3 regions of the Neobacillus sp. BF23-41 genome follow, and region 1 is predicted to be linked to each of the others. Evidence: riboswitches for the same ligand, from Rfam matches in the RefSeq annotation. Region 1 holds a riboswitch; each other region holds the start of a gene.

Region 1 (2,205 bases):
TAATTTTGCTTATATCATTTTATTTCATGACGTTGTTCAATAAGTTTTTCAATTCTTTCTAATTCTTGTTTATTGTTAAGAAGTTCTTTTTTGTTTTCCTGTACTAATTTTTGAAATGACATGTTATTCGTTTTACGCATGATGTTCCTCCTGATGTATATGTTTCGTATTAGTAGATGATCAGAATAGAATAGTTTCAATTTTTATTTTTTGTTGGAATTTATTCTATATTAATATAATAATGTATTTTTAGACTTTTTTGATTATTAATTTTGAACATTTTGTGACAGATTATATTTCCATTAAAAGATAGTAGAGATTTTGGCTCTGTACTCCAAAAGTATTGTATATCCATAATTTGCAAATCATAGCGAATTGTTCTCGTATGGAATATGCTGTCTGCGATTCTTTCTTTCTACTGTCACGATACTATAGATGAAGTTTATTGAATTTTTCTTAAGCCCTTCCCAGCATGAATCTCTCGAATACCTTCCTCGCAAACCCCGTAAGAACGCCAAGAACAAGTTTCACAGACAACTTGAATATCGGCGGGGATGACATGTTTTAGGATATGGGACTCAATATCCTCCCATCTAAGAATTTGTCCGATTTTAAGGTTCATTTTGTCTAAAATAACGGCATCTCTTTCATAGATCTGGTCGTCTTGGCAATGGTATTCACCTGAATTAGGGAACTTTTCACACAACTGATCTGGTCCCTTTACAAGCTGAATCAACGTTTTTGGGTAGTTTCTCAAGGTTTGATGCAAAAGCGTCATATTTTCCACGTATTCTTGGGAATAGCCCATTCCCCGATAGCCTAGAAGGCAAAAAAGATGATGTCCTCGTAGCTTATACATTATTCTCCCCCAGTTTGTTTACTCCCTTTTTATATTAATAGTAAACTATGATTGTAATTCGGTTAACATCTATAAGTTTTATTCTACCATAAATAAGAAAAACATTTGACATTTCTACCTGAAGTGTTAACATTAGCCATGCAGGGAAATCATTACATGACAATTAAATAAATGACGCAATTCCGCTAGAGGTGCCTTTTTAAAAGGCTGAGATTGAAGTACTACTTCGGGACTCTATGAACCTGATCTGGGTAATACCAGCGTAGGGAAGTGGAAAACGGGATATTTGAAGAACGTATGTTTCTATTTCGAATTTTCGACCACTTTCTTACCTAAAGAAAGTGGTTTTTTGTTTTTTACTTTAAGCCTTCGATCTTCGGAATCTGCTTAAAAGGAGGGACGGGTATTTCAACTAGTATAAAAGATAAAGAGTTACATATTATCTCCAATGGAAATATGCCAATCGAACAGTTATGTGAAATTGTATGCGAAATTCATCCTTATATAACCGCGATTCATTTGCGGGAAAAACAAAAAACAGCACAGGAACTTTTCCAAGCCGTCCAACGGTTAACAAATGAAAACATCCCACTATCAAAGATTATCATTAATGACCGAGTCGATGTTGCCTGCGTTACCAGGGCTAGAGGAGTTCAATTAACCTTCCATAGTTTGGATGCAGCGCTTGTGAAAGAATATTTTCCTCAGCTTTTGCTCGGGAACTCCATCCACTCCTACGAGGAAGGACAACAAGCAAAAGAGAATGGTGCTGATTACGTGCTATATGGCCATGTCTTTCCTTCGCAATCAAAACCGGGTAAGACCCCAAAAGGACTAGAGGAATTAGCAAGGCTCACCCAATTAGACATCCCGGTAATAGCCATCGGCGGAATCACACCTGAAAATACGGGGCAGGTACTTCAAGCAGGGTCAAAAGGGATCGCAGTCATGTCAGGAGTTTTAGATGCTCACGATCCATTAGCAGCAGTTAAGGCTTACCTAAATGTATTAAATGGAGATGAACAAAGTGGAAAAATCATTTGATGTGGCCATTATTGGAGGAGGAATTATCGGGTCCTCGATTGCCTATCAGCTCGCAAAAAGGGGAAGAAAAGTCGTCATAATTGAGAAGGACCGAGTCGCTTGCCAAGCATCCAGTGCGGCTGCCGGAATGTTGGCAGCACAAGCAGAGCTGGAACAAGACGGTCCTTTATTCCAGCTAGCTTTAAAAAGTCAAGCGATGTTTTCAACGCTCGCAAGTGAGTTATTTGAATATACGGGAATTGATATTGAGTATGTGAATAAAGGAATGGTGAAAATTGCCGAAACCGAAGAAATAGCGCTCG
Region 2 (2,205 bases), on a different contig from region 1:
TGTCCATCGACGTTTTCCCTTTTCCTTTTTTCCTTCATCAGTTCATATTGTTCTAACACACCTGTCTTTGCGAGTGCGTCCACAATGACCTTCGCTAACAATCCACCGAGAATCATTCCGCTGATGACATGAATTCCTAATGTTGTAAAAAATACTTCCTTCGAGTAATAACCTAAACCGTTGGCAATTAAGTTATAAATCATGCTTCCAAGCGCTGCAAAAGCCCCCGATAGCATTAAAGTAAATAGGTTGTAACGTTTATATCCGAATATTGCGAATGCGATTTCCGCACCAATCCCTTGAAAGACACCTACTAAAAGGGCCGACAAACCAAAATGACTTCCGGTTAATAACTCCACTGCCGCCGCTGCAACCTCTGCAATAAGCGCTGCTCCTGGTTTTCGGATAATATACGCTACGATTGGACTAGCAATCACCCAAATTCCAAACATAAAACCTGCGCCCACCGGCCCGACAAGAGCTGAAATGGGAATCCAAAGCGTCGACCATCCTAAATAGATTACTCCACATGCGACCGCTAGAATCACAGCAAGAACGACTTCTTTCATCTTCCAAGTCATCGTTTCACTACCTCCATTTTCACAGGCCATTCTTCGAGTTTATAAGCCATATCCCAAAACATATATTCCAGCTGACAACTGATTAAGAAATGTTCCTTCATCTTCTCCTTCTCTCTCTCGGTTGCTGTCATTGCCCACTCATCAAGACGGGCACAAAATTTCGTGGTAATCGAATCGGTACGATTTCCATAAAAACTGATCCAATCATAAAAAGGATGAGAAGGATCTGGATTAACCTCCGTTAATAATTTTTTCCCAATTTCCCAATACGTCCACGGACATGGTAATAGCACAGCTAGAATTTCCCCTAATGTACCTTCGTGCGCAACGGTAAGCATATGACGCGTGTAATGAAGGGACGAGGGAGATAACGGATATCCATGTAATACCTCGTAAGGAACACCTGCTACTTGACAAAAGTTATTATGAGGATGGATTTCACTGTTTAAGATAAAAGAAATCTGCGTATTAAACATATCCATATCTTCACGATTCTCACACTTGGAAACCGCTATTCCATAGATGCGAATAAACGAATTCAAATATTCAAAGTCCTGTTTAACATAATGAATCAATTGTTCCTTTTGTAATTCCCCATTAGCTATCCCTTGCACAAAAGGATGTTCAAAAATCGCCTCGAAAATAGGATCTGCTTCTTTTCTTAATTCTGCTGAAAAACTCATAAAATTTTGCCCCCTTATTGGTTTTAATGGGAAGACTCTATTGGGATCAACTTAATGTTAAAAACGAAAAAACCGCCCCAAAAATGGAGCGGCTGAATAATTATATCTATCCATACACGAACTCCACTTTCCTACGCTAGTATGAACTAGATCAGGTTCAAAGGGTCCAAGATAACTCTCGTCTCAGCCATAAAAAGGCTCCCCTAGTGGTCTTCCTATTAATTTAACCTTCACTCTACACTCGCTGGTTAATGTTGTCAATCAATTAAAATCTTAATTATAAAAATAGACCAAATGGATTATAGATGCACTGAAACTCGAAGATATTTCCCATTATTATCCAGCAAATGTCGTAAGACTTGTAAAATATGTAGTAAGTGCGCGAAATTATGTAATAGGTTTCGTAAAATATGTAGTAAGAATCCAAAATTATGGAATAAGTTTCGTAAAATATATAATAAGAGTTCGAAATTATGTAATCCTGCGAAAGTAAGGCTTTTATTTGCGAAAACACAACAGCTAGTCTCTCCTCAATAAATAACTCTTTTAAAAAGGAACCATGTTTAGCCGCTGAACTAGAACATGTGCCCATACCCATAATATGAACAGCGGCTAATCTTCCGATAGTGAAATTAGATTGCGGCAAAAAAAGGAGAAGTGCGCGAACACTTCTCCCCTCTAACAACCTATTAATCTACGACAAATTTCGGGGCGTGACAGGCACATTACGCTTCCACCGTCTTTGCAATAATCGCTCCAACAACCAGACCCCATACCGGTGCACTAATATGGAAAAATGATACATTGGATAACGCGATGAGGAACGCAAATAGGGCACTTAAGCGATATTTATTTTCGGAGAAACCCAGCTGCAAACTAGAAAGAAGGACGCTGATTAACGCAAATCCTGCTAGCATCGACACAAACGCGTGGGGTAACGA
Region 3 (2,205 bases), on a different contig from region 1:
TTGCCGTTAATGGAACATATCGTAAAAGAACACCAGCATGAATTGTGAAGTAATCAACACCTTGCTCCGCTTGTTCGATCAAGGTATCACGGTAAACCTCCCATGTAAGATCTTCAGCAACACCATTTACTTTTTCAAGTGCTTGATAAATGGGGACGGTGCCGACAGGAACAGCTGAGTTTCGAATAATCCATTCTCTTGTTTTATGAATGTTTTTACCTGTTGATAGATCCATAATATTATCAGCACCCCAGCGTGTCGCCCAAGTCATTTTTTCAACCTCTTGTTCGATGGATGATGAAACAGCAGAGTTACCAATATTCGCGTTAATTTTAACATGAAAATTACGTCCTATTATCATAGGTTCTGACTCTGGATGATTGATATTAGAAGGAATAATCGCTCGACCTTTTGCAACTTCTTCACGTACAAATTCAGGTTTCATATTTTCCCTTATTGCGATAAATTCCATTTCAGGAGTAATAATTCCCTTTTTTGCATAATGAAGCTGTGTGACATTTTTCCCTTTTATTGCACGTAATGGTTTGCGCTTCAAACCTGGAAACACGTTATGATTGGCACGAGGATCATTTTCTTCCTTATACCCATTATCTACAGGCTTAATTTCTCGACCTTCATATTCTTCAACATCTGATCGTTCATGAATCCATGTGCTTCGAATAGCAGGAAGACCTTTTGAAATGTCTACAGAATAATTTAGATCCGTATAAGGACCGCTTGTATCATACACGCGTACTGGAAGGTTTTCCTCTTCACCAAACGTACCTGTTGTCGGGCTTAACTCAATTTCACGCATTGGTACTTTAATATCGGATCTCGAACCTGTTACATATACTTTTTTACTTCCTGGAAAACTAGACATGATGGAAATGTTTTGTTCGTTTAATGAAGTCGTTGACATAATATATCTCTCCTTTTTTTGAATATAAAGGACGAGATAAAGAACATAACAAGTGGAAAAGCGTATAAAAGTACATCAAAAAGCCGGGCCCATAAATGGTTGGACCCGGCTAATATGTATGCAGAAGTATAGGTGCAGTAAAGTTTGTCAATTCTAACTTCCCCACGCTGGTATGATCCAGATCAGGTCCCAAGAGTCAAGAAACTTCATCGTGTTTCTTTCTCAGCCCAACTTATTGGGCACCCCTAGTTATTTATATTCAATTAAGTTACATTATATATGAGTATCGGTAAAAATGAAATACATAATATTATTTAAAGTGATATAGTCGTTTTAGATAGTATGTCTAGGATAGAGAGAAAGGTTAGATATCTTCTTGCTTGGGTTTTAAGAAGAATAATTCTTTTTTTGTACCCTAAAAAAAGAAGTCTTACTTGTGACCTGACGCTCCATAATCTTTCATTGTTATTTTTACGTTGTAGTAAATTGGAACCTCACTGAATGTTTGATCCCAATCTTTTTTGACTTTTTCCCATACTTTCGGATGCTCAATTCTTAAACGGTTTCCAAAGCCAGCAACGTCTACTCGATATTCCTTTTGCGTTTTTTTAATTGTATGAACAACCAATCGTTTTACTTCTTTTTCGGTGGATTCTTCTGCCCTTTTTAGAAATGTATTATCAAAAGAGTTACCTGAAACCACCCAATTCTCAGATAATCGCCCTTCTGATTCGATGTTTACATCAAAAGAGATATTGTTTCCCTTAACATGAGAGGTGATTTTACTTTTCATAGACTCAAGCTCATATACAATTAGCCCACTCGTCTGTTTATCAAAACTTTTCACCACACCGCCTTTCCCCTTGCCTGTTATCCATGTTATCCCCTCTAATTCCTCTTCATTTAAAAAACCACGCAGTTTTTTTGTCTTTCCTTTTATCACGGCAGCTCCTGCAAATTTCACTTCTCCATTAGCCGAGATCACATTTTGCAAAAGAAAACTGGATCCTGATTGTAGCTTACCGTCTAATTTAATAATCGAGATAGGAGGCAAAATTCTTGTCGTTCGATAGGCATTATCTACCATTCCAAACAGACGAAATGCTGGAACTTCTCCTGCTTTCTTTGATACTAGGGTATTGGTAGCTCTCCCTTTACTAATAAACATAAGGCAGCTTGGTCTAAAATCATTATCCCGAAGATATTGATCAAGTAATCGATCTAAACTATACGATCGTGCAAGTTTATCACCGATTACAATGACTTTCATGTGACTGGCATTA

The links. A riboswitch is a leader RNA that binds a small molecule or an ion and turns the genes downstream of it on or off. The one in region 1 is predicted to bind thiamine pyrophosphate.
Region 2: linked by a shared signal. The riboswitch ahead of tenA (thiaminase II) and the one ahead of AB7942_RS28420 (thiamine phosphate synthase) in region 1 are both predicted to bind thiamine pyrophosphate.
Region 3: linked by a shared signal. The riboswitch ahead of thiC (phosphomethylpyrimidine synthase ThiC) and the one ahead of AB7942_RS28420 (thiamine phosphate synthase) in region 1 are both predicted to bind thiamine pyrophosphate.

The regions. Positions count from the first base shown of each region.
Region 1 covers NZ_JBGBPR010000042.1:15,747-17,951, forward strand. The annotation lists gene AB7942_RS28410 (FbpB family small basic protein) at 15-140, opposite strand; gene AB7942_RS28415 (DUF1284 domain-containing protein) at 443-859, opposite strand; TPP riboswitch at 1,037-1,145, shown strand; gene AB7942_RS28420 (thiamine phosphate synthase) at 1,298-1,903, shown strand; gene thiO (glycine oxidase ThiO) at 1,887-2,205, shown strand, end outside.
Region 2 covers NZ_JBGBPR010000032.1:30,885-33,089, forward strand. The annotation lists gene AB7942_RS26740 (ABC transporter ATP-binding protein) at 1-7, opposite strand, end outside; gene AB7942_RS26745 (ECF transporter S component) at 1-581, opposite strand, end outside; gene tenA (thiaminase II) at 578-1,264, opposite strand; TPP riboswitch at 1,376-1,479, opposite strand; gene AB7942_RS26755 (benzoate/H(+) symporter BenE family transporter) at 1,990-2,205, opposite strand, start outside.
Region 3 covers NZ_JBGBPR010000007.1:151,571-153,775, forward strand. The annotation lists gene thiC (phosphomethylpyrimidine synthase ThiC) at 1-922, opposite strand, end outside; TPP riboswitch at 1,065-1,179, opposite strand; gene AB7942_RS13410 (Ger(x)C family spore germination protein) at 1,353-2,205, opposite strand, start outside.